3 regions of the Paenibacillus puldeungensis genome follow, and region 2 is predicted to be linked to each of the others. Evidence: riboswitches for the same ligand, from Rfam matches in the RefSeq annotation. Region 2 holds a riboswitch; each other region holds the start of a gene.
The links. A riboswitch is a leader RNA that binds a small molecule or an ion and turns the genes downstream of it on or off. The one in region 2 is predicted to bind glycine.

Region 1 (10,573 bases), on a different contig from region 2:
TTGGTTGGCATCGCTTCCTCCACCGAAGCATCTTCTCCAGATCGTCTTCCAGTCATTGCTTACTCGGACTACCGGAGACTTATGACCACTGCAGGATTTCTGGTTCATGAGAAGGAGCTGAAAAATAACGAAGCTCTTGTGTTGATAAGCTCTCAGCGTGAGAAGCTGCTGCTGAAGCATCGAAAGCTTGTAGGTTATGTGTTGAAGGATCAAGGGCTTCGCATTCGGGAGATCGGGCTGACGGAGCATGTGGCCATTCCGGAATGGCTCACTGAGCAGATAGGGAATGACCGGGACGGCTCCTACTCTGGCTTGGTTGTAAGCGACGAGTTTGTGCAGCGCATTAAATCGCCGCTTGAGGTTGACCGTCTGACGGCTTTCTTTGTGGATCATTTGCAGCGAACGGAGGGCCTCGCCTCTTCCCTTGCGGAGAAGGGGGAGGTTCGCTACAAAGAGGGCAAATCATACTCGATGACGGTAAGCGGAACGCTGTACAAAGTGCAGCGGACTACCTACGGGGCGCTGCTCTTTTTTGCCCTGCTGGTCGGAACGGTATTTTTCATCGCTGCAGGCAGCTTCCTGTATTTCAGGCTTTACAGCGATCTTGAATACGACCGAAGGCAATATGCAGCCATGGCCAAGCTGGGCTTGACGGATAAGGAATTAGCCGCAATTGTCACGAGACAAATCGGCTTATTATTTTTCGTTCCGATCGTGCTCGCCATCATACACAGCTTGTTTGCATTTATCGCAATGCAGAGCTTTTTCAATTTTTCGGTCGTCTGGGAAACAGGGCTTATATTATGCACATTTTTGCTGGTGCAAGTCGTGTATTTCTTTTTTATTCGCGCCCGCTATTTACGAAATGTCAGAAAAACGATGAGATCAACCTGAACGGAGGTAGAGTGTGGAAAACTGGATTACACAATTTATGGAGCAATACGGGTATTTCGGCATTTTTCTTCTAATAGCTTTGGAGAATGTATTTCCTCCGATCCCGTCGGAAGTCATTCTGACGTTTGGAGGTTTTATGACCACATATACAAGCCTGACGGCGACAGGGGTAATCATAGCTTCAACTTTGGGGTCTGTGATTGGAGCGGTCATTCTCTATGGAATCGGCTATCTGCTGAATGTGGACCGTTTGGAGAAATGGATTGACCGGTGGGGCCGGTACATTAGGGTGAAAAAAGCGGATATTCGTCGGGCGGATGCCTGGTTCGAGCGATACGGTTACTGGACGGTGCTGTTTTGTCGTATGATTCCGCTTATTCGCAGCCTGATTTCCATTCCGGCCGGGATGGCTAAAATGAAATTTGGTTTGTTCCTGTTCTTTACGACCATCGGCACGTTAATTTGGAATATTGCACTTGTACTGGTCGGTGCGGCAGTAGGGGGATCTTGGGAGCAGATCGTTGAGTTCATGGATATTTATTCATACGTTGTTTATGGATTAATCGCAATCGGGCTAACGCTGATACTCCTTTGGCTGGTTCGGAAAAGAAAACAAGCGTCATGGGAGTCGCTGGAAAAAGGAGAGTAACTATTAGTGGATATTATCGGTATCATCAAAGCGATTATTTTGGGACTGGTGGAGGGACTGACGGAGTTCGCTCCGGTCTCGTCCACCGGTCATATGATTATTGTGGACGACATGTGGCTGCAAACGCAGCAGCTGTTAGCCTCCAAATATGTAGCGAATACGTTTAAAGTGGTGATTCAGCTTGGCTCGATTTTAGCTGTAGTTGTTGTCTTTTGGAAAAGGTTCATCGATTTGTTAGGGCTGTCGCGTTTTCTGAAAGGGAAAGGTAATCACAAACTCCAATCCGCAAGCGAAGCGGACCATCTCGCCCTAACTGGACAATCTGGAGTAAATCCGCCGCGGCTCAAACTGGCCCAGGTGATCGTCGGATTGATTCCGGCAGGGATTCTCGGAACGTTGACCGAGGACTATATTGATGAGTATTTGTTTTCTACATCAACCGTGTTGATCGGACTTGTTTTAGGGGCTGTGCTTATGATTATTGCGGACCGGTTCGGACCAAAGGAGCCGACGGTGAAGACTGTGGATCAGATTACTTATAAGCAAGCTCTGACGATTGGCTTGTTTCAATGCTTCTCGGTATGGCCGGGGTTTTCTCGTTCGGGCTCCACGATTTCCGGCGGGGTATTGATGGGAGTAAGCCACCGGGCGGCGGCCGACTTTACCTTCATTATGGCCGTACCGATTATGGTCGGGGCGAGTGGCATTTCTTTATTTAAGAACCTGCAATATTTCACCCCAGAGGCGCTGCCATTCTTTATCGCCGGGTTCATTAGCGCCTTTGTCTTTGCACTGCTCTCGATCCGCTTTTTCCTGAAGCTGATCAATCGCATCAAATTGGTGCCGTTTGCGGTGTACCGGATTTTGCTGGCTATCGTCATTTGGGTCGTTTACTTTTAAAAGAGGGGCTGGACTAAAGAACTTTTTATGATTAATGAGGAATTGTGGTATCTATTTTCGCTCTCAGGTATAGTAAGCGATCAGTAAATGTGTAGATTAACTAGTGAAAAACGGGGTATTGACAGGACTCTTAATGATGGATAAATTCACTAGTTGCATTTTATACAGTTAAATAGTTCCTTTTTGGCAGCATCGAGCATTTAGCTGCAGAAAGTGCAGCTATTAGAGGTGAAATGACCCTATACAGCCAAATTGCACCAACTTAAATGTACATAATGCAGCTAAAATCAAAAAGTCCACAAGCTGCCCGGATATAGCTGCACATAATACATTTAATACGTATGGTAGGGGGGAGAACAGAAGAGATGGGAGGTATGGGGTGAAAAACGGTGGGACCCCCATACCTTTCCTTCTCCATGCGCTAACGTACGTGGTTCACCTTAACGAAACCGTCCAAAGAATTTTTTGAACGGTTTTTTCATTTGAGAAGGCTACCCGCAGGTGCAGCTCAGCACCGGTTTTCTCGCGGCTCCGGTTTCGTCTAAACGGGTCACTGGAGTAGTATAAGGAGCATTTAGCAAAATGTCCGGGTGCTCCTCTGCTTCCTTCACGATCCTGATCATCACGTCGATGAAGGCGTCGAGCGTCTCCTTGCTTTCCGTTTCCGTTGGCTCAATCATTATACATTCCTCTACATTCAGGGGAAAATAGATGGTCGGCGGATGGTATCCGAAATCAAGGAGTCTCTTCGCCACATCAAGTGTGCGGATACCGTATTTAGCGAGTCCCTTGCCGGACATGACGAATTCATGCTTACATAATTCCGGGTAAGGCAGGTCGAAATACGGGGCTAGCCGGTGCATCATATAATTGGCGTTCAGTACAGCGTCCTCTGACACCTGACGTAATCCTTGCGGACCTAGACTGCGGATATAGGTGTAGGCGCGGACGAGAATCCCGAAATTGCCATAAAAAGCTTTCACCCTACCGATGGAGCTGGTCGAAGTGCTTGGATTTTCCCCGTGGCTGCCGCGGATCGCGTAGCGTCCCGATTCCTCCTTGATCACTGTCGGCTCGGGGAGGAAAGGCTTAAGCAACTCCTTCACACCGACCGGGCCAGCGCCAGGGCCGCCGCCGCCATGCGGTGTGCTCATCGTTTTGTGCAGGTTTAGATGGACGACATCAAAGCCCATATCGCCCGGGCGCGTAATTCCCATGATCGCATTGGAATTGGCCCCGTCATAATAAAGCAACCCCCCGGCAGTATGCACAATTTCGGCGATCTGGACAATGTCTTCCTCGAACAGGCCAATCGTGTTCGGGTTCGTGAGCATAAGCGCCGCCGTATCGCTACCGACGGAGGCTCGCAGCGCGTCAAGATCTACCATGCCGCGCGCGGTGGAGGGGATGGTTACCGTCTCGAAGCCAGCGACGGAAGAACTGGCTGGATTCGTTCCGTGCGAGGAATCCGGCACGATTACTTTAGTCCGGTTCTCCCCGCGGCTTTCATGGTAGGCGCGGATCATCATCAGGCCCGTCCATTCCCCGTGGGCTCCGGCCGCCGGCTGCAGGCTAACCTCGTCCATCCCGGTAATACCGGCAAGGTCTTCCTGTAGACGGTACATTAGCTCCAATGCTCCTTGCAGGCTATCCTCAGGCTGATAAGGATGGATTTTAGAGAAGCCGGGGTACCGGGCTACATCTTCGTTGATTTTCGGATTGTACTTCATCGTACAAGAGCCGAGCGGGTAAAAGCCGTTGTCTACGCCGAAATTACGGCGCGACAGACCGGTATAATGGCGAATTACATCGACTTCGTAAACCTCGGGGAAGGCGGGGGCTTCGCCGCGCAGCCGGCCGGCTGGTATCAGCTGCTCCTTAGGAACGACAGGAACGTCGCATTCCGGAAGAGAATAGGCAATCCTGCCCGGGCGGCTTCGTTCAAAAATCAGCAGGCTATCTTCTTTAGCTCCGTTCATTTCATTCATAACGATTCCTCCAATAGGCTTGCGAATTGGTCAATCTCCGCTTTCGTTCGTTTTTCGGTGACAGCCACCAGCATATGAGCGGAAAGCTCCGAGTAGCTACGGCCAAGCTCATAACCGCCAATAAATCCTGCTTCCAGAAGTCTTGTTTGCAGCTTCTTCATATCGGTATTTTCGGGGAGGTGAATCACGAATTCATTAAAAACAGGTGCATCAAACGCAAGGCTTACTCCCGGAATGGAGGCCAAGCGTTCCTTGGCGTAGTGGCATTTCTGCAAATTGAGCTCAGCTACCTCAGCCATGCCTTGCTTGCCCATAACAGACATATAGACCGAGGCGGTTAACGCCAGTAGAGCCTGATTAGAGCAAATGTTGGAGGTCGCCTTCTCGCGCCGAATATGCTGCTCACGCGCCTGCAGCGTCAGCACGAAGCCGCGCTTGCCGTTTCGATCGACGGTTTGCCCGACGATTCGCCCGGGAATTCGGCGCATATACGCCTCGGATACGGCGAAAAATCCACAGGTAGGGCCGCCAAATGAAGGTGAGATGCCGAGCGGCTGCGCATCACCGACGACGATATCAGCGCCAAGTTTACCGGGAGCTTCAAGGAGCCCTAACGAAAGCGGGTTGCTGCTGACGATCATGAGGCCGCCGTGTTCATGAATCAGCTTCGCCATGCCTTCAATGTCTTCAATTGCACCGAAGAAGTTAGGGTTTTGTACCAGAACGGCTGCGGTATCTTTCGTGACCGCAGCCGTAAGCGCCTCAATGTCCGTCACGCCCTCAGACCAGCCAACCTCTACAATGTCAAGGTTCAGGCCGTGTGCATAGGTTGCCAGCACCTGTCTGGCCTCGGGGTGAACGGTTCGGGAGACGACCAGCTTCTTGCGCCGGGTCGCGGATGCTGCAAGCGATCCTGCCTCGGCGATCGCCGTTGCCCCGTCATACATGCTGGCATTGGCTACTTTTAGCCCTGTCAGCTCACAAATGTACGACTGAAATTCGAAGATTGCCTGAAGCTCGCCTTGGCTGATTTCCGGCTGGTAGGGAGTATAGGCCGTATAAAATTCCGATCTGGAGGTGACATGCCCTATAACGGAAGGAATATGATGGTCATAAATGCCTGCGCCCAAAAAGCTGACATAACGGTCCGTATCGGCATTCCGTGCGGCCAGTATGGACATATGCCGAGTTAGTGCGTATTCGTCAAGCTGCGGAGACACCGGGAGTGTTCCTTGGTAGCGCAGATCATCCGGTATGTCCTTAAACAGCGCATCCACGGAATCCACGCCAATTACAGCCAGCATTTCCTCGCGATCCTGTTCGGTCAGAGGTAGATAACGGTGCTTCAACATAATATTGGCTCCTTTCACCGCTTGGCGGATGAGTTTCGACGATAGAATGGCAGCGGCACAACCTTGGCTTTGAGTCGTTTGCCACGGATTTCAACCTCCAGCTCCGTACCCATCTCTGCAAAGGAGCTATCGATCAGCGCCATGCCCAAACTTTTTTTAAGCGTAGGGGACTGTGTACCAGTTGTTATTTCACCAATAGTAATTTGTGTCTCCCCGGCAATAACAGGGTAATGGGTGCGGGGAATACCGCGGTCAAGCATTTCAAGCCCCACCATTTTGCGGGGCAAGCCTTGTTCATGCATCTCCCAAAGGGCCGTACGTCCCACAAAATCACCCTTAATCCACTTCACAAATCGATCTAGACCCGCCTCCAGCGGAGTAATACTCTGGGATAGTTCTTGGCCGTACAAGGGAAGCGCGGCCTCAAAGCGCAGCGTATCTCTTGCGCCAAGGCCTGCGGGAACGAGTTCGAAGCTTTCTCCGGCCTTCATCAGTACATCCCAAAGCGCCGGGGCATCCACCGCGTTCAAGTACATTTCGAACCCGTCTTCCCCGGTGTAACCGGTTCGGGAGAGGAGAAGCGAAATGCCTCCAACATTGGCTTGAGGCAGGAAACGGAAGGGCTTTAAGCCTGTCAGATCGGCATTGCACACGTTCGATAGAATGGCTGCAGCGTGCGGCCCTTGCAAAGCGAGTAAGGCAGTATCATCAGAGGCATTACGCAGCTCTACGCCCGATTCGGGAAGGTGCTGCTGCAGCCACGCCCAATCCTTGTCGATGTTGGAGGCATTGACGACAAGCATGAACTCGGCTTCGGCCAGCTTATAGACTAGCAGGTCGTCAACGACGCCGCCATTCGGGTAACAAAGCAGTGTATACTGAGCTTTTCCAGGTTCAAGCAACGTTACGTCATTGGTCGTCATTCGCTGCAAAAAGCTCTTCGCCTCCGGACCGGTGCAGTAAAATTCGCCCATATGCGATACGTCAAACAGCGCGGCTCGCTCGCGGGTGGCTTCGTGCTCTTTCTGAATACCGCTGAACTGTACCGGCAGCTCCCAGCCGCCGAAATCGATGCAGCGAACACCCTCGTATTGATGGTAGAGGGGATAGAGCGGCGTTTTTTGCAGATTGTGGTCAGACATTGGATCACCTCAAGTGTAGCCGCTAATGGGCCGTTTTGAATTTTCTTTGTTTACCAGCTAAATTTGAGCATAAAAAAACAGGCCAAAGAAAATATCGTGCATGTTTAAAACATGCGGATTTTCTCGGGCTCTGTCCTTGGTACCTGAGAGTTACCCTGTATAGGTGCTCGGCATAAGGTGTGAAAAACACAGGTTTCCCCTTGGGTGATTCGCGGGATTGCGAATTCTCTCCAGAGATGCGTCCGGCAGAAGTCCTTTTGCCTGAGAGATTCACCGCGGGTGTGCGGCTTGCTCCTTCGGCGTTACAGTGCGGTGCTCCGTAATCTCTCCCTCTGCCCTCAACCGCTGACTACACATCCATTAATACCCAAATCCCGTGAATATGTCAATAAAGTTATCATAAAAATTTTTATTATTTTTAAGATGTATTAAAGGCAGCGTTTACATGATACCGAATCTAGGATTAGTGTTAATAATATTGACATGATAGCTAGATTTGGAATAATCTGAACGTGGAAGTTCTCTTATAGTCAGACATTTCATATTCTACCTGTATTTAATAATTCGGATTACCACCCGAAAAGAGGAGGAGACTGGCGTGGCTAGCGTTATTAGGGAGAATGTTTGGTACAGTGAGGAGCATGAATGGGTGCTTGATTTAGGCGATGGTACGGTAAAAATCGGCATTTCCGACATAGCCCAACACCGGCTTGGTGATATTGTATTCGTTGAGTTGCCGGATCTGGGGCAGGAAGTAGAAGCGGAGGATGGCATCGGGACAATCGAGTCGGTCAAGACGGTGGCTGATTTGTTTACGCCGGTCGGCGGAACGGTGCTCGAAATTAACGGGAAACTGGAGTCGGCCCCCGAGCTTGTGAATGAGGAGCCGTACGACGGTGGCTGGATGGTTCGGATTCGGCTTAAGGAAGACCCAAATGCCGCATTTGCCAAGTTGCTGGATGCGAAGGGGTATGCGGAGTTTATCGAAAAATGATATGTTGGTACGCGCAGACTAGTTTCTCTCAAATAGCAGCACAATAACATTTAAGTCCAAGCTATAGACGACAAAACATAGTAAAAAACCGCTGAAGAGATTCCCTCTTCAGCGGTTTTCCTGTTCACTATTTGGCTTAACGTTTGGGAGGGAGCAGCAGAGAACGGTATAGCACCTCGAAAATAAACTCAAAAGCCTCAAGTCGGTGTTTTGTCTCCAACGCTGTTTTTCCCCAAACGTAAATACCGTGATTTCGCATCAAAAAGCAAGGGACATCCAGGTTTAGTGCCCCGGGGATTTGTTTAGTGATCGATGATATGTCCACGCTATTAGGGAGTATAGGAATACGTAACTGCTCGGATTCCCCAACAATACCTGTACAGAAATCCCTGGTTAGCTCGTTACCCTGTACTGCAACATAGCCTTCGTCACTGTAATAATCACTAAGCACATGATTAAAAACCGTATGGACATGATAAACCGCACCGCAGCCGGTCATTCGATAGATTTTCGCATGAACAGGCGTTTCAGAGCAAGGCTCCAGGTCGGTCGCTTCACAAGGATTCCCTGCAGCATCTACGAACAGATAGCTTTCCGCCGAAATGGGCGATCTGTCCTTCACACGAGAGTTGACCGCAAAATAGAACTCATTCGGGGTAAAACTGCCAACCCGGACTGACAGATTTCCGCTCGAGCCCGGAAACCAGCCGAGTTTGGCCAACTGGTCATTCATGGCTCGCAGCTCCGCAAGAGCTGTTTGCTTTTCCTCCCAACGGATGTCCGCAAACGTCATGTGCGGGGTCCTCCTTTTTGTGCACTCAATCGCTAATTATTTTTGATCATAAATATCATGTTATTTCAGGGCTTCCTTCACGTCATTGCCCATTTCGTGCGAGCGTTCCGTAGCACGGTGCACCGCAGCTTGAACGAGCTCCAGGAAACGCCCCTGATTAAGCACCTCCAGCGCAGCCTGGGTTGATCCGTTCGGCGATGTAATGTCGGCGCGCAGCTTGGACGGCTCCTCGCCGGTTTCCGTCATCATGCAGGCGGCGCCGAGTACAGTCTGTACCGTCAGATCCCTTGCTTGCTCAGGTGTGAGTCCGCCGTCGACGCCTGCGGCGATCATCGCTTCCATCATATAGTAAATATAAGCGGGACCGCAGCCGGAAATACCGGTTAAGATTTCCATTTGTTCTTCCGGAATGACACTTACGGTTCCTACTGCCTCAAACATCGATAACGTTTGGGCTCTTTCAGCTTCAGTTACTTCTTCTGAGAAGGAGATGCCGGTTGCCCCCTGACCGATCGAGCACGACGTATTCGGCATGGTTCGAGCAATTGGGGCTTTAACGCCAAGCAGCGCTTGAATAGTAGAAATCGAAAGCCCGGCAACCATCGAAATGATGAGTTGTCCTTCTTGAAGCAGTGGACCTAGCTGAGTTAGCGCTTCGCCCGCGTCCTTCGGCTTCATAGCGAGTACGATAATGGAGGCGCCTTGCAGGTACGAGCGTTTGGATTCTTCGTGATTGGCGGTCATAACGCCATAACGGTCCGACAAGTAAACGAGCCGTTCCTGGCTTGAGCGGTTGAGCATGGCAATATGATCCGGACTGGCCACTTGTTTATGGATGAGCCCGCGGACGATCGCTTCCGCCATGGAACCGGCGCCATAAAAGCATATTTTTGAAGCGGTCAGAGAATGGTTTAAATTCATTGCAAAAACCTCCTGGTGTATTGGCAGACGTCTACTGCCGAATTTGTCCGTTACCTTGTATGATATATTTGCTAGAGGTCAGAGCCGGCAGCCCCATCGGACCCCGGGCATGCAGCTTTTGCGTACTGATGCCGATCTCTGCGCCAAAGCCAAACTCAAAGCCATCCGTAAAGCGGGTAGAGGCGTTGTGGTATACGGCGGCTGCATCGACCTCTCGCTGGAAGCGTTCCGCATTCCCCGTGTCCTCCGTGACGATGCATTCGGAGTGCTTTGTGCCGAAGCGGCGAATATGTGCGATCGCCTCATCCAGATCGTTAACGATTTTGACGTTCAGGATATAGTCGTTGTACTCCGTGGCATAGTCCTCATCGCTTGCTGGAACAGCCCAAGGTACGAGCTGTCTCGTAGCTTCGCAGCCTCTTAATTCAACGCCTGACTCCTTAAATCGGTTTGCCAAGTCGGTAAAATGCTGAGCCGCAAAGTCCTTGTGCACGAGCAGCGTCTCCATCGCATTGCAAACCGAAGGACGCTGTACTTTGGCGTTCAGCGAAATGGAGGTAGCCATTCTCGGCTGTGCGGAAGCATCGAGAAACGTATGGCAAATGCCGGCGCCGGTTTCAATTACCGGAACGGTGGCATTTTGCACAACATTCTGAATCAGCGAGCTGCCGCCGCGTGGGATAACGACGTCAAGCAGGCCATTCAGCTTGAGCATTTCATCGACGGAAGCGCGGCTGGGGTCCTCGATCAGCTGTACGGCATTCTGCGGGATAGCGGTAGCTGCCAGCGCCTGATGAATGATCTCAATGATTTTACGATTGGAGGAAAGAGCAGAGGAGCCTCCGCGTAGCACGACGGCGTTACCGGTTTTGAGGCAAAGCCCCATCGCGTCCACAGTCACGTTCGGACGCGCTTCGTACACGATGCCGATTACGCCAAG
Region 2 (10,573 bases):
CTGTCCTTTCATTTGAAGCCTCCTGAATATATATAATGGCGAGTAAACATGTTTATTTACCGCCATTATTCAGAAAACCACAATTCTAAACGGTTGTGAATAGGTCGAACGACTGGCGCCCAGCCTAAGAAAATTCGGGAATGATACCGAAATAGACCGGACTATGCACCTTCTTGTCGAACTAAATTACGGATGATTTAGGTTCATCGAAGCGATTCTATATACCTATATCACTCTATCTCCCGTAGTCTCTCTACAATCGTAGATCGAGACAGCCATTTGTACGCAGCCAAGGTGACCGCCAAAGAAACGGCCATCAGCAGCGGAATGAATGACGCAATGGGCAGTACGTTCATGTGAAACTCGGCGAAGGCGACGTTGTCGGATATACCTTTGGCTACAAAATAGGTGATTGCCATGCCAGCCGTACCCACAACGGCACAGGTGAACAATATGCTGTAAAACCCTTCGTAAATGAGCATCTTTCTAAGCTGCTTCTTGGTCATACCGACGCTCTCCAGAATAGCAAACTCGTTCCGACGTGAGATGACCCCGGTAATGAACGTGTTGATATAGTTTAAAATGCCGATTAATGCGATCGTAAAGCTAAGTCCGTAGCCAATCGTTTTGAATATACGGATGAATCCGTTCATTTCCTGTTTGTAATCCTCGCGGGATTTCATGACGAGACCGCGATTCGTACCCATAAACGATTGTACCTCGTCCTTTACCTGATTCAGCTTGCCCGGGTCAACATGGAGTGTCGCCGATAAGATCAGCGGATCTCCCGCCGAACTTTTTAACTCCGCGGCCGGGAAGAACACCTTGAAACCGGCCGAGTCGTAAATTTGGGTTCCCGCCGCATAAAGCGCATCCGACTGCAGTACCGCCATCACTTCATAGCTCTTTTTCACTCCATCCAGTTTGATCCGATCCCCTGGCTTAAAATAGCTCACCTCTTGATCCGATTCGAGCGTCGGTTCCGTGACTAATACGTAATCCCCCGATTCAAATTTGGCCCGGTCAAAGGAGCCGAGGAGGATATCCTTGTTCTCGATCACGTCATACCATCCAGGGTCGATGCCGTGAAGCTGAAGCTGCACTTTACCGTTATTCAGCGTAGGGCTGTAATATGGCATGTTTGGATCCTCCGCAGCAGCCAAAGGCTGCAGGATCTTCTTGATCTCGCTGGTAATTGGCATGGTATCCGCCATGTAATACACCTTGTCCAGCGCGTTTACGCCCTGAATCGAAGCAAGTTTTCGGCAAACGTCCTCTGAAAGCCCGTCTTTCGGCTCTGCAACTCCGCCAATTCCGCTACCTGCGGATTCCTTGACAACAAAGTCTCCTGAAATGAACGCATTCAAATATTTGTTCACACTAAACGATGAAATCACGGTATAAATGACGCTGAATAAAATAATGCTGAGCGATAATGAGGCTAGCATCAGGACAAGCTTCTTCTTGTAGCGCAGCAGATTTCCAAGGGACATTCTGGACAGCTTGGCCCCATGAGTGGACCGCTTTGTTCTTCTGCCTGAGTGCCTGCCAATCCCCGAAAATTTGACCGCCTCCACCGGTGAAATTCGGGCAGCCGCTCTGCCGGGCTTGCTCGCAGCGATCCGTACCGTGAGATAGGAAAACAGCGCAGCACCTATAAAAATGAGCGGATTGATTGAGTAGCTCGTTTCTGTTTCTCCACCCGAGAAGCTCGACATCATTGGAATCATCCAGCAGCCAACCCCGTAACCTAAGGCAAGTCCAAACGGCAAAGCGATTAAATAGAGCCGATTGGCCTGCATCGAAATAATCCGCTTCAGTTGCCGCGGGGTGGTGCCCATCGTTTTGAGCAGACCATAAAACCTGATATCCCGAACGACCGAAATATGGAAAATATTATAAATCAGCAGATATCCGCTCAGCATAATGATCACGATCAGAACCGCAAAGGGAATCACATTCGTCATATCGTCCGAAAGGGCTACACTGGTATAAGCCCAGTTCACTCCGTAAGGGACTTTTAGCCCGGTGTCGGCCAGTATCTTTTGAACCTTTTTCTCGATGCCCCAGGAATTGTTAAACATCACATCTAGTCTTGTCGTATTGACATAGCTCCCTTTATTTCTCGACTGGACGGGATCTACATCCGAAAGATTTTGCTGTGTAAAAGACTTCGATAAGAATGCCAAACCGGACATGGCTACATGCTCATCCGCCTCGAAAAACCCGGTTAACTCAAATTCCTTGGATATCTTCTGAACATCCATATCAAGTTCAAGCTTAACCTTTGCCCCTAATTTGTGGGGAACGCCCAACGCATCCAGCTCCCATGTGCTCATAGCAATTCCGTTCTCCTGAGTAGGAAGGCCGCCCTCCAAGAACTTGACAAAGCTATGTTTAGCTGAGCTTTCATCAATCGAGTCAACTTCAACCGGAGTATCACGGAAAGCGGCATTGAGCGCGCGCCCGACTAAAGTCGATGTACCATATTCCTTGATCGACGGGTGCTGTTTTAATTTGTTCAATTCCTCCGGCGTTAAATATTTGAAGCTGCCATGAAAATCGCTCCCGGCCGTCTTCATCTTGGCCCGCTGCATCGAATCATTAATGCTGAAGGCTGTGGTAAACACCGAAGTGATGAGCAAGGTTGTCAAAATGATGGCACAGATGATAAAAAGATTCCGCGCGCGGTTCGTTTTGAGGCTACGGCTGGCGATCCGGGCAATCGGTTTTCGATTATTCGTGGATATCATTCCGATTTCCCTCCGGCAGCACCCGAGCGGCTCACAATTTTGCCGTCCTCAATCCGGATAACCCTGTCGGCCGTTTGCGCAATTTCTTCATTGTGGGTAATCATCACGATGGTCTGATTGAATTTTTCGCTCATTTGCTTCATCAGGATCATCACTTCCTGGCTCGTCTTGCTGTCCAAGTTTCCAGTAGGTTCATCCGCAAGCACTATTGAAGGCTTGGTCGCAAGCGCTCTGGCGATCGCCACCCGCTGCTGCTGGCCCCCAGACAGATTGGAGGGCAAGGAATCGACCTTATCTGTAAGCCCTAGCGCTCCAATGACCTGGTCAACGTACGGCTTGTCCACCTCGGCTCCGTCCAGCTCGATGGGGAGCACGATATTTTCATAAACATTAAGAATCGGGATCAGATTGTAGCTTTGAAATACGAAACCGACCGATCTGCGGCGAAAAATCGTCAGCTTTTCATCATTCATGCTGAAAATATCATTTCCGTCCACATACACCTTGCCTTCCGTCGCCCGATCGAGCCCGCCCAGCATATGTAGCAGGGTGCTTTTTCCACTCCCGCTCGTCCCGACTATCGCAACGAATTCACCCTGCTCCACATTTAGGGAAACCCCATCCAGCGCCTTAACAACAGCTTCGTCTCGCCCATAATATTTCTTCAAATTCTCGATTTGCAGGATCGGCATGAAGCCCACCTCCCAAAAAATAAAAAGTCTGTACCTCTTGTACAGACCTAATGTAGCAAACCAATCTGACATCCCGGTGTCCGAATAATAACACTTCTGACACATTCCTTAAATTGCTGGCAAAAACACGGAAAACACCGATCCTTCTCCTATCTTGGAGGAAACTTTAATGTATCCCCCTTGAGCGGTAATGATTTCCCGGGTCAAATACAGCCCTATGCCAACGCCATCATACTTTGCCGCCTGCTTGCTCCGGTAGAAACGCTTAAAAATATCGTTCCATTCGCTTTCGTCGATCCCGATGCCAGTATCGGCAATATCGATACGTATGAATATTTCACCCGCCTGAGCCGCAATTCGAATCCTACCTCCGGTTTCACTGTACTTCACAGCGTTCTCCAGCAGATTCACCAGCGCCTCTCCGGTCCACTTCGGATCATGATTCGCCTGAAGACTTTCCTCACATGAAATGCTAATATCGATCCCTTTCCGCTCCGCCTTGCTGTAAACTTGGGACAGTGCTCCCGTAATGGTGCGAATGATCGGCAGCTTGACGGCATGGGTCGAAATTACGCCCGTTTCCAAGCGAGACATTTTGATCAGCGATTGAATTAGCCAATCTAGCTTTACAGATTGCGCTTTGATCTGCGCAGCATATTGACGGGCTTCCTCGTTCTGAAGCGGACCTTCCTCAAGCAGTCCACTGTACAAAATGATATTGGAAAGCGGCGTTTTCGTTTGATGGGAGATATCTGAAATCAGCGCCTTGATTTTGCTTTTTTCGGCCCCCATGCTCGTTTCACGTGTTTTAGCCAGATTGATGTACCGAATCACCTTATTCTCGAGAGATGAAATGTTTGTCTCCGTATACCCCGTAAGTCGCTGCTCCCCGCTAATCGCCCCATCGACTATATGGTCCACCGTCTCGATCATGTGTCCGATCTTTCGCTTCAGCATCCAAAACATAGCTCCGCCGAGCAATCCTGATACGACGATAAACGCGAAGGAAATCCACGCAGCTTTACTATCATAGGCGGTCATATACAGCATAATCCCGGAATATACGACAACTAGCACGAAGAATATAGCCGCATTAATGACGAGAAATCGATTATAGCTAAGATTGCCGTCTTTTCTCATTGGCAAGGCCCTTCCTCGGCCCAAATATAACCCAAGCCGTAAACGGTTTTGATATAATTTGGTGCTGACGGATCATCTTCAATCTTGGCACGCAGTCTTTTTACAGTCACGGTTAATGCGTTCTCCTCCACAAAATCGGCCTCATTCACCCACACCGCATTAATGAGCTGCTCTCTCGTCAAAATTTGCCCCCGGTTGCTCACCAGCATCTTGAGCAGCTTCTGTTCGGTTTTGCTCAAATTGATGCTTTGTCCCTGCTTGCGAAATTCCATCTTGCCAAAGTCAAATGTCATCGAGCCAATCGTCAGCTTGTCTTCATGGGAAGGATCGCTCCGGCGCAGCACGGCCATCACCCGGGACCGCAGCACCATTAAACTGAACGGTTTAGTAATATAGTCGTCTCCCCCAAGCTCAAACCCCATGACAATATCCGATTCCAAATCATTGGCCGTCAAAAAAATAACAGGGACTCTGGACACCCTCCGTATCTTTTCGCAAAAATCAAGGCCGCTCCCATCCGGTAAATTGATGTCAAGGACAACCAAATCGATGCCTCCTGCATTGAATCTATTCTCGGCTGAGGCCAGGTCATAGACCTGCTCAATCGTAATCCCGTCCTGGGCCAGAGTCAGGGCAATTCCTTTATTCAAACTGATATCGTCTTCGACAATAAGAATAGTTGTCATGTATGCCGACCTTCCTTCCAAGCAACTGCTCAATCGGAATCATTATACCTAATTAGGCTTTGATAGAGTAATAGATTCGTTACTTTGGATCTTATAACATCTACAAACTAAATGTATTTCGTACAGCTATTTCCGGGAAAATTCCGGACTTTGGTTTTTTAACTGCATTACCTACAGCTAAAACGGGTCAATTCGGCTTGAGGGGGTTATTTTGCTTCTTTTAGCTGCACTTTCTGCACCTAAATGCTGCAGACTCCGGGTATGCCCATGTTTAGCTGTACAAAATGCAATTAGTAACTTCGACGATTGACGATTATAGAAATTATACATTCTAGGAGGTTAAAAAAATTGGCCCTCTTTTGAAAAAAAGAGGGCCATCTGATAGAGCAATTAGAGTGTCTAAATTATTATAAGGTTTACTTTTTCCGCTCTCTCAGCTCTTTCATGATTTTACGGCCGGTCGGCGTTTGAGCCAGTCCGCCCTGTGCAGTCTCCCGATGCCGGCTTGGCATGGCGGAGCCTACCTCAAGCATCACGTCGATGACCTCGTCGGACGGAATAGCACTCCGCACGCCGGCCAGCGCCATGTCGGCGGCAGCGAGCGCATTCACTGCCCCGAACCCGTTGCGTACGATGCAGGGAATTTCGACCAAGCCGCCAACCGGATCGCAGATAAGACCAAGCGTATTTTTGAGCGCCAGCCCAACCGCATGAACCGCTTGTTCCGGCGTTCCCTCGCGCAGCTCCACCATCGCTCCGGCAGCCATGCCGATCGCCGAGCCAACTTCCGCCTGGCAGCCGCCTTCTGCTCCGGAAATGAAGGAATTGTTGGCAATCACATAACCGATGGCTCCGGCGCAGAATAAGCCGTGAACCATATGCTCATCGTCCCAACCAAAGCGCTCTTGGGCGCTGACGAAAGCGCCCGGGATGATGCCGCAGGAGCCTGCGGTCGGCGTGGCGACGATCCGCCCCATCGAGGCGTTTACCTCAGATACCGACAGGGCGTACGCCATAGCCTGACAGGCGATATCGCCCACCGACGGCTCCGCGTTCCGGCGGTATTCCTCCACCTTTTTCGCATCGCCCCCTGTTAATCCGCTGGTCGACGTGATATTTTCGGTCAGGCCTTTGTGTACCGCCGTCTTCATGATTTGATAATATTCTGTCATCGCGGCCATGATCTCATTAATCGATTGACCCGTTTCCTCCGCTTGATCCTGCAGCATGATTTGCGAGATCGTCTTGGACTCCTTGTCGCACAAGTCGATTAGCTCTTGTAAATTGCGAAACCGCATCTGGATTCGCTCCTTTCATCAATGTCAAACCAAAAACTTAGCCGTATTTCTGTACCTTAACCTGTAAATCAGGTGAGATTAATCATGACAACCCGGCTTACATGAGCCAGCGAGCTGACCGCTCCAACTAACGACTCCGGAATGACCATGTCCGCCTCCACGACGGTCAACGCCTCCCCAGTTCTCCCTTTTCGATCGGTGATGATGTAACCTATATTGACATTCTCCCGACTAAAAAGTGCGGTAATCCCTGCCAGCACGCCCTGCCGGTCCGCGTGAGAAATGACGAGCGTCGGCAATTCTCCCGAACATTTTACCTCAAAGTCGTCAATACTTCGAATTACGATCGTTCCGCCACCGATGGACGCCCCCGTCACTTCTACCCGCTTTTCACCCGCAAATAGAGTGATCTTCACGGTGTTCGGATGCGCGCCAGCAACAACGCCTGTTGAAAAATGAACGTCTACCCCTAGCTCCTCTGCCATTTCCAAAGAATTGCGGATTCTTTCATCATCCGTTGCATAATCCAAAATCCCTCCAACGACAGCCAAATCGGTTCCATGCCCTTTATACGTCTCGGCAAACGAACCGTAAAAGCATATTTGCGCTTTAGTCGGCGTCTCTGCGAGCAACTGTCTGGCAAACCGTCCGATCCGCACCGCACCAGCGGTATGCGAGCTGGAAGGTCCAATCATCGCTGGTCCAATAATTGAAAACACATTTTTGAATCGCATCGTCATCTCTCCCGGTTGTTCATTACTAATATACGTTATGTGAATAAAATACCCTCAGCATACCTTACAGCCAAAGGTTCATCTAAACTGACACAAAAAAGGGACGAGAAAAGGCATGTTGCCCCTTTCTCTGTCCCCGTTACCTGAAAGTTTAATGTCCTGAATCTACCCGGACATGTACCTCTTGGGTGGCTAATCGCTCTCTCCAGAGTGGCGTCAGATCATGGTCCTTGTACCTGAGAGATTCATCTGTCGATTTGCAAAATCGACCCTTTGCTCCTTCGGTGCCACACCTGCCGTGCGGACTCTCCCACAATCCTCATTCGCATTTATCATTTTGATGATAATGTAAAATGAAATAGGTCAAATGTCAATATAGCTAACACCATATATTTATTAAACACACAAAATATTGGTCCTTATGGCCTATTTTTATGAGAATAAATGTATATTTTTCATAAATTGCTACTTGTTAATATAATTTTACAATATATACTGATTCTATAAACTCCATATTCTCCCTTATTTTATGATTTATAGAAAATAAGGTTCACTCCATGTAACCTTTTACTACATGTACCTCGATCGCCATCCGGTTGTTTTCAATGTTAAGTTGAATGCCATCTTGGATCCACTACCCAGTCCATTGCATGTTTATTCTAACTCCCTGCCACCATGTCAGTTCATCTCTTAACATAAATCTAAACTACACACTGTTTACTATACCCTTTAAAGGAGGTGGTTGCAAAAAGCATAACGCAAGGCTTTGTTCCCCTGAAAGGGCCCGGATTAAACGTTAAATGATTCGGGTTGTGTCACAAGAGGATGTATTCAAGGTAACATCAAACCCAGTAAAGGGAGTGGAAAAGTTGATTAATCTTAGTCGATTCCGCAAACGTTTCTCACTCGGTATGTCGATCCTCCTTGTGCTTACCTTCGCCCCCGCGACCTATGCCGACAACGCCGGTTCTTCAGGCAAAATCAGCCTAAAATCAAGTTCGCCTCAACTCGCCGGAGCCAAAATTGATCCCAAGCTAACGAAGCAGTTCAAGCAGGATGAGTATGTGACCTATCTCGTCAAAATGAAGGAACAAGCCAATACGGCTTCTGTAGCCAAAGCTTCGCTGCAAAAAGCTAAGCTAGAGAAAGTGACCCCGGCAGCCGCTAAGCTTAACGCTCGAACTTCTGTCATTAGCGCCTTGCGCGAGACGGCATCCAGTTCGCAATCTTCCTTGGATCAATACTTACAGCAGGCGAAAAAATCAGGGGATGTAAAAGAATACAAAAGCTACTTTATTGTAAATGCCATGGCGGTGACAAGCACGAAAGAGGTGCTTGACCAAATCGCACTGCTTCCTGAGGTAGAGAAAATTTTACCGAACGAAGAACGGTTTTTGCATAAGGTAGAAATCGATAAAAGCACAGCAAAATCGGGTACGGCAACCCGTGCGGCAGGCCCTGCCGTTGTAGCCCCTACCGCAGGCTCTGCGGCAAAACCTGCCGTAACTCCTTCGACCGGCTCCACTGCAGCCCCGGCGATCACGCCGAGTACTCCGCCGGCCGCTGACAAGTCCGGAGCGAAAGATGCTGCCGGCTCAGCCCCTGCTGTTACCAAACCAAACAGCATCGAGTGGAACATTGCCCAAATCAATGCCCCTGAGGTGTGGTCAAAAGGCATTGACGGAACGGGAATTGTGGTTGCCAATCTCGATACAGGCGTCGAATATACACATCCGGCTTTACGAGCCAAATGGCGCGGGTTTGATGCCTCGGGCAATGTTGTTAACCCCGAATTAAGCTGGTATGATCCGCACAGCCACGCTTCGCTGCCGGCCGACACCCATGGACACGGTACGCACACCATGGGAACTATGGTTGGTTCAGAACCAAACGGTTCGAACCAAATCGGCGTAGCGCCCGGTGCAAAATGGATTGCAGTTCGCATTTTCAACCCGTCCACGACCGATGCTATCATTTTGGACGGCGGTCAATGGTTGCTGGCCCCGGTTGACAAAAACGGGAACCTCCATCCGGAGCTCGCTCCCGATGTCGTCAACAACTCCTGGGGTGGGGGGCCAGGACTTGACGAATGGTATCGCCCCGTCGTTCAAGCCTGGAGAGACGCACAGATTTTTCCTGAATTCTCGGCAGGCAACGTGGATGAGAATAATCCGGGAGGTCCCGGCTCCGTAGCCAATCCGGCCAACTATCCCGAATCGTATGCCACAGGCGCGACCGATATTAACCGAAACCTGGCTGATTTCTCTCTTCGCGGTCCATCGCCGTATAACGAAACCAAGCCGGAGGTTTCCGCTCCCGGTGTGAACATCCGTTCCTCCGTTCCAGGCGGGATCTATGAAGGCGGTTGGAATGGCACCTCGATGGCCGGCCCGCATACAACCGCACTAGCGGCGCTACTGCTGCAGGCCAACAGCTCCTTGACTGTAGATCAATTAGAGGACATTATTTCTAGCACGGCTACGCCGCGTACCGATTCGCAATATCCGAATTCGCCAAACAACGGTTATGGCCACGGCATCATCAATGCCTTTGATGCGGTGAGCTCCGTGCTTCAAGGCTTAGGCACCGTTTCAGGAAAAGTAGTTACCGCCGGAGAAGATTTACAAGAACCCGTACTCGAGCATACCTCCCCAGCTTTCGTTTATGAAGGCTTTGACGTAACGCTTACCGCTCATGTGAGCGACGACGTTGCGGTGACTTCTGTAGAGTTTTACGCTCGTGAAAAAGGAAACAGCCATTATCTACTTTTACCGACAAAACGGGTTTCAGGCACGAGCAAAGACGGTATCTATGAAGCTACTGTTCCTGCGTTCCTGTTAAGCACCACAGGGCTTGAATATTACATTCGAGTCAATGATTTTGGAAACAACGGCTTTGATAGCAAACCTTACTCCTTGGAGGTTTCATCTGGAGTAAAGCCTGGCTACACACAAAACTTTGAAACGGACAGCACCGGTTTCACTACTGGAGGCACCGGCAATACCTGGGCATGGGGCAAACCGGTTAGCGGACCGGGAAGCGCCCATTCCGGCGAGAAGGTGTTCGCCACCAACCTTACCGGCACTTATTCCTCTGCGGCTAATTCCTTCTTGCTTGCACCGCCGATTGATTTAACCAACAGTCCGAAAGGAGCTTTGCTCTCCTTCAAACAATGGTACGACTTGGAAAACAATGTCGATAAAGGCACAGTGTATATCGCCTCAGAAAGCAGTCAATACGCCTTTACTCCTTATGCCACCTTCACAGGAA
Region 3 (10,573 bases), on a different contig from region 2:
TACCAATAATGAATAAAAAATAAAGCGATCTTCACCTATTTACAAAACTAAACGTACAGTATATTATTTGAAATATAAAGTTTATAAACTATACGTTCAGTATTTAAATTAAAAGGAGTTGCTTAATATGACGGTTTTAAAAAAACAAATCATCGAGAAAAATATCCCGACATGGTTAACCCTACTTCTGGCTACCGCATGCGGGATCATTGTAGCTAATCTTTACTATGCGCAGCCCTTGGTTGGGGTCATCAGTTCTTCAATCGGGCTGTCTGCAAACACTTCCGGCTTTATCGTGACGTTAACGCAGATTGGTTATGTAGTCGGCTTGTTATTTATCGTACCTATGGGAGATATCGTCGAAAATCGTAGGTTGGTTGTCGTATCTTTGCTTCTCACAGGGGTTGCCCTTGCCATCACGGCGGTGTCGAAACATGCTGTTCCATTCTTAGCGGCTTCATTTGTCATCGGTTTAGGATCGGTTGCTGCTCAAGTACTCGTGCCTTTTGCGTCATACCTTGCATCTGAATCATCACGTGGCCGCGTTGTCGGCAATGTCATGAGTGGTTTGCTGCTTGGAATCATGCTCTCGCGTCCCTTGTCGAGTCTGGTAGCCGACTTCTTTGGCTGGCATGCCGTATTCGCTTTGTCTGCTGCAGCTATTATTATTTTGGCTATGGTACTGTCAAAGGTGCTCCCTGCAAGAAAACCTTCGACGGACACACACTATACAGCTTTACTCGGTTCGATGTGGCATTTGCTGCGAACAACCCCGATCTTACGCCGTCGGGCTGCATATCATGCATGTGTGTTTGCGACTTTTAGCTTGTTTTGGACAACAGCTCCGTTGCTGTTATCCAGCCCGATCTTTCATTTCTCGCAGAAAGACATTGCATTGTTTGCGCTTGTCGGAGTCGCGGGTGCAATAGCTGCGCCTGTGGCTGGACGGTTGGCCGACCGCGGCTGGACTAAACCCGGAACGGGGATTGCACTCGCAACAGTCGTCATTTCGATGTTGTTGCCGCTTATGATCCATACTGGTTCATACACCGGAATAACTATTCTCGTCGTTTCAGCCATATTATTGGACGCCGGTGTATCCGCAAATCTTGTGCTTGGACAACGTGCGCTCTTCTCGCTGAGTCCGGAAATTCGAAGTCGTCTAAATGGGCTTTTTATGGCTATTTTCTTTTTTGGCGGTGCCATCGGATCCGCAATTGGGGGATGGATATATGCCACGGGGGGATGGGGTGCGGCGTTATGGATTGGAATAGCTTTCCCGATCGTTGCGATACTTTATTTTGCCACTGAAAAGAAGCAGGTTTGATGAGCAGCTTATAATCGGAAAGCAAGTGACATAAAGCGTTAAAACAGGGCACCTATCGAGGGTGCCCTGCAAAAGTTTTTTTCCCGCAGGCCTCCCAAGATAAGAGCGTCATCTGTCTGCCCGCAACAGCACTAAATTCTCAATTTCTCCTCTATAAAAGTCAACCGTCTTGCCCTCCGTGATTTTCCAATCACTTTCCAATAACGCTATGACTTCCTCAAGCTTTTCAATAGCTTTATCATACTTGCCTTGAATTTCATAGATGTGATAAATGGCTATCAAAGCATCCGCATATTTTGGCCTTGGCTGCAGCTCGTAACCTTTGGAGTAACATTCAATGGCTTCGTCGTATTTGCACAGTTTTGCCATACAGTCTCCCCTAGAGGTCCATGCTCCCCAATCCTGAGGCTGCAGCTCAGTCATCTGATCCCAAAGATCGAGTGCCTGAGAAAGGTTGCCTTCTTCCTTGCAAATCAAGCCTTCATATAACTGAATGTAGTAACCGGAATATACTTGATTCAGTCTTTCCAGAACCACCCTGGCCTCAGCACACCTGCCATCTGCAATCAAGCAGTTCATAAGCCATACATAACCTCGCCAGTAATCCGGATGATTTGACACGAAATTATTATAGAACTCTATCAGCTTATGGTGATTTGAGAAGTTCCAGTCCAAAATGACTCCATTCTCGGCATCCCGCAAAGCGTTATGATTAGCTTTTTTGTAAGGGGTTAACATCAGTGCATCCTTTGCGTAGTGGGACGCGAGTTCCCGGTGCTCCTCTGAACGATGAAGGTGCAATTCGGCTAGCAATGTGAGGCATTGGGCTCTTTTTCCGTCATCATTTAGCTTCTCTTTAAGAAATTGTTCAGCATAGTGATAATCATCTTTTGAAATGAAATGTTCGTTGTAAATCATATTTTCAATCCGTTCTAAATGGGTATCATCGGTTAATGCAAACAGCTCATCAATGGTGACACCTAAAGTGACGGATAGCCTAGGAAGCAGTTGTATATCAGGCATAGTTACATTGTTTTCCCACTTGGATATAGCTTGGGACGACATATTCAGCTTTGCAGCGAGCGCTTCCTGAGTCATTTCTTTCTGCAAACGTAGTGCTTTTATTTTACTGCCTATCTCTATGTTCAATGGATGAACCTCCCCTATTTATCATTTCGACTAGTCAATTGCATTGTACTTTTTGTTGAAAAAACCCTCAATGACCGCCTGGTTAAATGGATGAGCTTATCAGTTACAAAATGTATTTTAACTAGCTAACATCCTTTTGCTGTATAATAAAATTTGTTTCCCTAAAATTTTCAACAATATCGCAGTAGTCGAAGCAAAAAGGAGAAAAATTGTGAGTTTATCAGTAGGGTATGACCTCTATTTATTCCTCCTATTATTCATTTTATTTGTATATGTATTTGCTACCGTTACGATTACAAACCTGCGTAAGGTTTACTTCTTATTCCATTTTTTTATGATGCTTTGGCCACTTTGCCAATTTGCTGTAGAAGTGACACGTGATTCTCAATTACAGCTTTTTTATGTGAACCTGTCTTTTCTCTCACTCTCTCTGCTCGGGGGCGGTTGGCTGCTTCTTACCATGTTTCTAACCGGAAATACGGATGGACTAGGAAAAAAGAGGCTCTTTCTAATGTTTATACCAGCTCTTACTGCAGCAACTGGCGTGATCATAAATCCGTTTAACTTATTTGTTTATCCGCTGCAAGGGGATTACATAAATAGAGCATATGGCCCTTGGTTTTGGGTTGTCATCGCTATTCTATTAGGCTACTTTTTTGCTTCCCTCTACTTTTTGATACGGGCATTGAATTCTTCCAAAACCTTACTAACCATAAAAAAACAAGTGAAACTAACGCTTTGGGGCATATTTGTACTGACCACTTTTGCTCTAAGTGACCTGCTTCTTAATGTTGTCCTAAGTAAGTGGCTACCGATCATTCCAGGCTTGACTTCCTTGGGGATTTTCATTTCTGCTCTATTCTTCGTCATCGTAATAAAAAGGTACAATGTTTTTGATCTTGTTTCCATTGCTCATGAGGATGTGATCAATACGATTCCATATGGAATACTTGTCTTGGACGAGAATGAATCCATTATAGAAGTCAACAAAGCTTTACGTTTCTTTGTAGATTTAAAGCTCGGCGAGCATTTTGACATGGAGAAGTTTCTGGGGTCTGTTCGTGTAGATGGAAATAGTAGAGGCTTTCTGAATCATTACAATCACAAGGAAAATACTTCCGCTCAAATTGAAATCATCATTGAGCGGGATATAGCACATCATTTTATACTACAGGTTTCTCCAATTGTTGATTCTTACCTGATGCAAATCGGCCGAACAATTACATTTCAGGATATTTCACAAGAGCGCTATCTTGTCAACGAAGTGAATCAGCAGAATAAAATTCTTCAAGAACGAAATCAATCACTGGATAGCATTCGTAATGAGTTATCCGTAGCCAATCAGAAATTGAAAGAAATGGCGCTTACGGACAGCCTGACGAACTGCTACAATCGCCGTTATTTGACCCAGCTGTTGCCACATGAAGTGATCACAAATATTCAATATAGAACCCCGTTCTCGCTTATACTCTTTGATATTGATTTCTTTAAAGCGATTAATGACCGCTATGGACATGTCGTAGGGGATCAGGTTCTTTATAGTACGGCTCAAACCGTCAAACATGCCATTCGAAGCACCGATATTTTAACCAGGTACGGTGGAGAGGAATTCATGATCTACCTGCCGCATACAAAGCGCCAGTTAGCCACCCAATTAGCGGAACGAGTGAGATTTTCGGTAGAGTCGAACCGCATTTTAGTAGAGCATGAGGTTGAACCAGTCTCCATAACGATAAGCATGGGGATTATATCCATTGAGGATTTTGATCATGAGCAGGAACCGGACGATCTGGAAGGGTACTTAAACCAACTATTTGCTGCCGTAGATAAGGCACTTTATCAAGCCAAGCAAAATGGACGCAATCGAGTCGAATGTGCAGACCTAACCTGACTACCATTCTCTTATCCAAACCGGATTTAAATGCGAATACCCCATACGAGAAAGAAATGCTCTTACAGAATACCTACGACAAAATACTAGGGCAGGAATATGCAAGTTCCGAAATTTCCTATCAGCCCAAGTTGAGCCTGGTGGAACGAAGTACGCTGAACCGGAGGAATCCTTCCGTTGATAAGCGATTGCTCGAAAAGACGGCGGGCAAGGAGCATGAGTGGCCCAAAGTGTGGTATAAGCCATTGAAGCGTAAATCATAAACAGCATATAAAATAAAAACCCGGCCAATTGGCCGGGTTTAATTGCCATTAAAAAAAATTGCGCATAAAGAAACATTGTGGTATTATTAGAAAACCACCGTGATTTTTTGGAAAATGTTATAATTTACCTATCTTATCTTCACTATAATCATACCACATGGCATTGCGATTTGTCAAACGTTCATTTTTCTTCAGAATTTAACGGGATGGAGCGTGTTCAGGAAAATGATCAACGAGAAGGATTGGAAGCAAGAACAGGAGCGGCTGGATCAGGTGATAGAGAAGCTGCAAGCGAGAATCGCCGAGCTCGAGCCGGAGGTGGACGGACTGCGGAATCAGGCGGGGGATATCCGTAAGCGATTCTGGGAAGAAGTGACCGTTAACACGAGCACTGACGAGGATTTTGAGGAGACCTTCTACAGTATTAAGCAGCAAGAGGCCTTGCTGTCGGAACGGGAGCGCAGCTATCGGCTGCGTATGCAGCAATGGAAAAGCATGAACCGCCTGCTACAGTCCCCCTATTTCGGGCGTATCGACTTCCTTGAGGATGGTCTGGGGTTCAGCGAGCAGGTTTACATCGGCGTATCTTCTTTCGTTGACTCGGATGGCATGAATTTTCTCATTTATGACTGGCGGACGCCTATTGCGAGCATGTACTACGACTATTCTCCGGGAGCAGCCGTGTATGATACGCCGGGTGGACGCGTTTCAGGGACGATGGAGTTGAAACGACAATACCAGATCCGTGAGGGCGAGCTTCAAAACGTGTTTGACACGAGCTTAACGATCGGCGACGAATTGCTGCAGCAGGTGCTCGGCAGGGGTGGGGACTCTCAGATGAAGAGCATCGTGGCGACCATCCAAAAAGAGCAAAATGCCATTATTCGCGATGACAACAGCCGGATGCTCATTGTACAAGGGGCGGCCGGCAGCGGGAAGACCTCTGCGGCGCTGCAGCGGGTGGCGTACTTGCTGTACAAACACCGGGAGCGGCTCAAGGCTGACCAAATCGTTCTTTTCTCGCCGAATCCGATGTTCAACAGCTATGTATCCACCGTTCTTCCCGAGCTCGGTGAGGAAAATATGCAGCAGACGACCTTTCAGGAATATCTTGAGTACGGGCTTGGAACGGCACTTCGCCCGGAGGACCCGTTCGATCAAATCGAATACGTGCTGACAGAACAATCCACGCGAGAGTATGAAGCCCGGTTGAATGGGATTGAATATAAAGCATCCGTAGCGTTTCTTCAAGCTCTTCGGAATTATGCGGAGTGGTTAGGACAGGAGGGCATGCGATTTAACAGCATCCGCTTTCGGGACCGCGATTTGATCACTGTACAACAAATGGAAGCCCAGTTTTACGGTTATGACCGTTCGATCCGTTTGGCCAATCGCGTGGCCATGCTGCAAGAGTGGCTGCTAAAGGAAGTGGCCCGGCTGGAGCGCAAGGAGCGGGAGGAGGTCTGGGTGCAGGAGGAGATGAATTACCTCGACAAGGAGCAGTATGCTGCCGCCTATAAAGAGCTGCACAAGGAGAGAGGTGTCTTTGACTTCGCCGAACAATATGAAGAGGTTCAAGAGCTCCTGCAGGGCAAGAGCCGGCGGGACGAAGGCGACTTCGATTATGCAGAACGGGAAGAAGAACTGCTGCGCCGTATGATCGTGAGGGAACATTTTAAGCCGCTCAAGCGAAGCGTGAAGAAGATGTTGTTCCTGGATATGGTTGGACTGTACGCCCAGCTGTTCGGCAATAAGGACGATTATGTGGCAATGACGAAGGAAACCGAGGTTCCGGAGCATTGGCCGGACATTTGCGAGCAAACCAAAGGTAAGCTAGGCCAGCTTGAACTATTTTATGAGGATGCGACACCTTTCTTGTATTTAAAAGAGCTCATCGAGGGCGTTCGGACGAATACGGAGGTGCGGCATATCTTCATCGATGAGGGTCAGGACTATTCGATGTTTCAATATGAATTTCTGAAAAAGCTGTTCCCTCGAGCGCGTATGACAGTACTCGGCGATTTCGGGCAGGCCATCTTCACGCAGGCTACGGAGCTATACGGGGCTGATTCGCCGCTCATCCGGCTTTACGGCGAGTCGGACACCAGACTGATTCGTCTTGTCCGCAGTTATCGATCGACCCGCGAGATCGTGGAGTTTACGAAGTCGCTCCTGCCAGGCGGCAAGGAGATCGTGCCCTTCGAAAGAAGCGGGAAGAAGCCGCTCCTCTCCAAGGCGGGCAGTGATGAGCAGCTGGTAGCGCGAATCGCAGAGGATCTCGCGGCTCTGCAAGCGGCAGGCTATGCCTCCATCGCCGTCATCACGAAAACGGCCGCCGAAAGCAGCGAAGCCTACGACCTCTTGATCGCACAGGGATGCCCTCCCTTGCGGCTTGTTACGAAACAGACGCCTACCTTCGAGAAGGGGACGCTGGTCATTCCCGCGTATCTCGCGAAGGGCGTTGAATTCGACGCCGTTCTGATCTATGATGCTTCTTCTCGGATGTATCATCGGGAAAGTGAGCGCAAACTCTTTTATACGGCATGCACGCGTGCGATGCATCGGCTGCTGCTATACGCAACAGGAGAATGGACGCGATTCATTGAGGTGTTGGATACGTCTTTGTATGAGGTAAGACAGTGAGTCATTAAGGCGCTGTGCTATAGGCAGACAACCAGTAGCAAATTATTGCGGGTTTGAAAGAGCGGCGGATTCCCTATATAACGCTCCGGGGAAGCCTGGAGGAACGTATGCACAAGGTAGACGAGGTGCTGGCAAGGGTTAGCCCATACCAGAATTACTTCGGCGAGCTTCGAGCTTAGTGGAATTAATTGTCGTTGACAAAACATTTAACTAGGATTAGTATTGAAAAAAATTGAAAGTTGATCACCAATCAAAACTTAATACTTAGCAGCTATGATCGCTATGGATCACACTATAGCAGGAGCAGCTTCTGGAGAGACCGCGGGAAAATCGCGGCGCCGAAGGGTTCACAATCTCAGGCAAAAGGACAGGAGGGTACTGAATAATTTATTTGCTATTCTGGCAATCGTTAGAATACCATTTATTATTTATTATTCTTTATGACCAGGAGATTGGAGCGCATCCAATCTCTTTTTTTATTGGCTTTTATTAAGTTCATTGTTTCACATGAAAAATTAAATGATTTAAGGGGGAGCTAGGCTTGGCACAACAAGAGTTAAAGAGGGAGTTAGAAAATCGGCATGTTCAGCTTATAGCGATTGGAGGTACCATTGGTACCGGACTATTTTTAGGATCAGGGAAAGCTATACAACAGGCAGGACCATCCATCATCTTCGCTTATTTAATTATAGGGATCGCCGTTTTTTTCGTGATGAGAGCGCTTGGAGAACTTCTGCTATCTAAAGCAGGTTATCAATCCTTTACAGATATTGCCGAAGACTATCTTGGACCGCGGGCCGCATTCGTAACCGGATGGACCTATTGGTTTTGCTGGATTATGACGGCGATGGCCGACGTTATTGCAGTGGGGGTTTACGTGCAGTATTGGTTTGATATCCCGCAGTGGGTACCCGCCATCGTCTGCTTAGTCGTCTTATTGGGACTCAATCTCTTAACCGTAAAGAATTTTGGGGAACTGGAATTCTGGTTTGCTTTAATTAAGGTAGTGACCATTCTTGCCTTGATCGCTATTGGGGTTGTTTTGCTGGTGATTGGATTCAAGACAGATGCCGGAGCGGTTACGCTTAAAAATATTTGGGGGCATGGCGGACTATTTCCTAACGGCATTTCAGGCTTCCTGCTTTCCTTCCAAATGGTTGTGTTTGCCTTTGTCGGTGTGGAGTTGGTCGGTGTATCGGCAGCGGAAACATCCAATCCGGAAAAAAATATCCCCTCGGCGATTAATAAAATTCCTTTAAGAATCCTATTCTTCTACGTGGGTGCAATTATCGCGCTGTTATGCATTAACCCATGGACCGGGCTGAGTGCATCAGAAAGTCCTTTTGTTAAAACGTTTAGTTTAGTCGGGATTCCAATTGCTGCGGGCATTATTAACTTTGTCGTATTAACCTCCGCCGCATCTGCTTGTAACAGCGGGATGTTTTCAACGAGCCGAATTCTCTATAATTTAGGAAAAAATGATCAGGCCCCATCCAGCTTTGCAAAGCTGAACAAAAATCATGTACCAAGTAATGCGTTATTGATCTCGACGATTGTTCTGTCCGTGGGAGCTCTGTTGAGTAAGCTTATTCCGGAGCAGGCTTTTGGGATCGTGACCACCATTAGCGCCATTTGTTTCATTTGGGTTTGGGGTATCGTTCTGGTTTGCCATTTACGGTATAAGAAAACAAAGCCGGAATTACATGCAACGTCTAAATTCAAAGCACCATTTACACCTTTCGTTAATTATGTTGTCCTGGCGTTGTTTGCTATCATTCTGATCATTATGCTTTTTGCGAAAGACACACGTCCTGCCCTATTGCTGACACCTCTATGGTTCATTCTATTATTTGCCTTGTATTCGGTGAATCGCAGAAAAAAGGAAGCAAGCAGCAAAGTACCCGTGCAGAAGCAACAATCAGTTGATGCCCCGCCCCCGGTTATTCATTAAATCAGATTGACGTTTACCTAAGAAACTTATGCTGTAGAAGAAGGGATTTCACAACTTACGTCGAAAGCTACACATTCCAAAATCCTTCCAAGAAAGGAATGAATGTGTTGAAGGCGAATCGTATGGAAGCGTTCAGCGATGGCGTTCTTGCCATTATCATTACCATTATGGTGCTGGAATTGAAAGTTCCAGAGGGCCATAGCTGGAGTTCGTTGGTTGGCCTGGTGCCCAAGTTCCTCAGCTATGCGGTCAGCTTTGTGTATGTTGGGATCTATTGGAATAACCATCATCATCTTCTTCACACGGTTCGTACCATAAATGGAAAACTGATGTGGATAAATTTGTTATTGCTATTCTCGCTATCTCTGATCCCATTTTCTACGGCTTGGATCGGAGAAAGCAACTTCTCCGCGACGCCTGCGGCGTTATACGGTATCGTGTTGTTGTTAGCGGCTGTTTCGTATATGCGGCTGCAGTACGAAATTCTAAAACAGCATTCCTCCGATTCAGACTTTGTGGTCGTCATGGGCAGGGACGTCAAAGGCAAGCTTTCCATGTTGCTCTATCTGATTTCTATCATCGTGGCATATCTCAATTCATGGGTTTCCTGCTTAATCTTCGTGCTGGTTGCTGTGATCTGGTTCGTGCCCGATCGGCGGATTGAGCGTGTGTTAAGAAACAAGTCATAACTAGCAATAGAATCAAAATCATCTATGGCCGTCCTTTAAAGGGGGGCCATTTTTTCGTAGCTCGCCATGCAATTTCCAATCTTTTTTCCTTTTGATTTGTATTTATCTATCATAAGTAGTATTGTTGTGATAGAAAGCCGATTAACTTAGTCGGATTTAATGAATCGGAGGGATGAAAGTGAGTAGAATTTTCAGAAATTTAACGGAGCTTATTGGGAATACACCCTTGTTATTACTCTCAAACTTTATTGAAAAGAATCAAGTCCCCGCGGAGATCATTGCCAAATTAGAGTATTTTAACCCAGCCGGCAGCGTAAAAGATAGAATTGGCTTTGCCATGATTAAGGATGCAGAAGAGCGCGGGGTTATAAACCAAGATACCGTAATTATTGAACCGACAAGCGGTAATACGGGGGTTGGTCTCGCATTTGCAGCGGCAGCTTTAGGGTATAAATTAATCATTGCTTTACCCGAGAGCTTTAGTATTGAACGGAGAAAACTCATGCTTGCACTTGGAGCCGAATTAGTACTCACCCCGGCCAATGAAGGTATGGCTGGTGCGATCAAGAAAGCTGAGGAATTAGCAGCAGAAACTCCTAATTCGTTTATACCTCAACAATTTAAAAATCCAGCCAATCCTGAAATCCATAAAACGACTAC

Region 1: it holds a riboswitch for glycine, as region 2 does, so the genes downstream of both, gcvT (glycine cleavage system aminomethyltransferase GcvT) here and sdaAB (L-serine ammonia-lyase, iron-sulfur-dependent subunit beta) in region 2, are expected to answer to the same signal.
Region 3: it holds a riboswitch for glycine, as region 2 does, so the genes downstream of both, ACFQ3W_RS08935 (amino acid permease) here and sdaAB (L-serine ammonia-lyase, iron-sulfur-dependent subunit beta) in region 2, are expected to answer to the same signal.

What each region holds. Positions count from the first base shown of each region.
Region 1 covers NZ_JBHTLM010000020.1:60,272-70,844, forward strand. The annotation lists gene ACFQ3W_RS21170 (FtsX-like permease family protein) at 1-894, shown strand, start outside; gene ACFQ3W_RS21175 (DedA family protein) at 908-1,543, shown strand; gene ACFQ3W_RS21180 (undecaprenyl-diphosphate phosphatase) at 1,550-2,443, shown strand; gene gcvPB (aminomethyl-transferring glycine dehydrogenase subunit GcvPB) at 2,935-4,431, opposite strand; gene gcvPA (aminomethyl-transferring glycine dehydrogenase subunit GcvPA) at 4,428-5,783, opposite strand; gene gcvT (glycine cleavage system aminomethyltransferase GcvT) at 5,798-6,925, opposite strand; glycine riboswitch at 7,054-7,161, opposite strand; glycine riboswitch at 7,165-7,267, opposite strand; gene gcvH (glycine cleavage system protein GcvH) at 7,524-7,919, shown strand; gene mtnB (methylthioribulose 1-phosphate dehydratase) at 8,056-8,712, opposite strand; gene proC (pyrroline-5-carboxylate reductase) at 8,773-9,633, opposite strand; gene ACFQ3W_RS21215 (glutamate-5-semialdehyde dehydrogenase) at 9,665-10,573, opposite strand, start outside.
Region 2 covers NZ_JBHTLM010000001.1:435,662-446,234, reverse strand. The annotation lists gene ACFQ3W_RS01890 (S-layer homology domain-containing protein) at 1-12, opposite strand, end outside; gene ACFQ3W_RS01885 (ABC transporter permease) at 231-2,753, opposite strand; gene ACFQ3W_RS01880 (ABC transporter ATP-binding protein) at 2,750-3,445, opposite strand; gene ACFQ3W_RS01875 (sensor histidine kinase) at 3,554-4,585, opposite strand; gene ACFQ3W_RS01870 (response regulator transcription factor) at 4,582-5,271, opposite strand; gene sdaAA (L-serine ammonia-lyase, iron-sulfur-dependent, subunit alpha) at 5,688-6,569, opposite strand; gene sdaAB (L-serine ammonia-lyase, iron-sulfur-dependent subunit beta) at 6,638-7,303, opposite strand; glycine riboswitch at 7,518-7,626, opposite strand; gene ACFQ3W_RS01855 (S8 family serine peptidase) at 8,173-10,573, shown strand, end outside.
Region 3 covers NZ_JBHTLM010000005.1:78,995-89,567, reverse strand. The annotation lists gene ACFQ3W_RS08960 (MFS transporter) at 128-1,327, shown strand; gene ACFQ3W_RS08955 (helix-turn-helix domain-containing protein) at 1,436-2,476, opposite strand; gene ACFQ3W_RS08950 (histidine kinase N-terminal 7TM domain-containing diguanylate cyclase) at 2,613-4,367, shown strand; gene ACFQ3W_RS08945 (hypothetical protein) at 4,424-4,630, shown strand; gene helD (RNA polymerase recycling motor HelD) at 4,856-7,273, shown strand; glycine riboswitch at 7,574-7,654, shown strand; gene ACFQ3W_RS08935 (amino acid permease) at 7,815-9,224, shown strand; gene ACFQ3W_RS08930 (TMEM175 family protein) at 9,332-9,913, shown strand; gene cysK (cysteine synthase A) at 10,086-10,573, shown strand, end outside.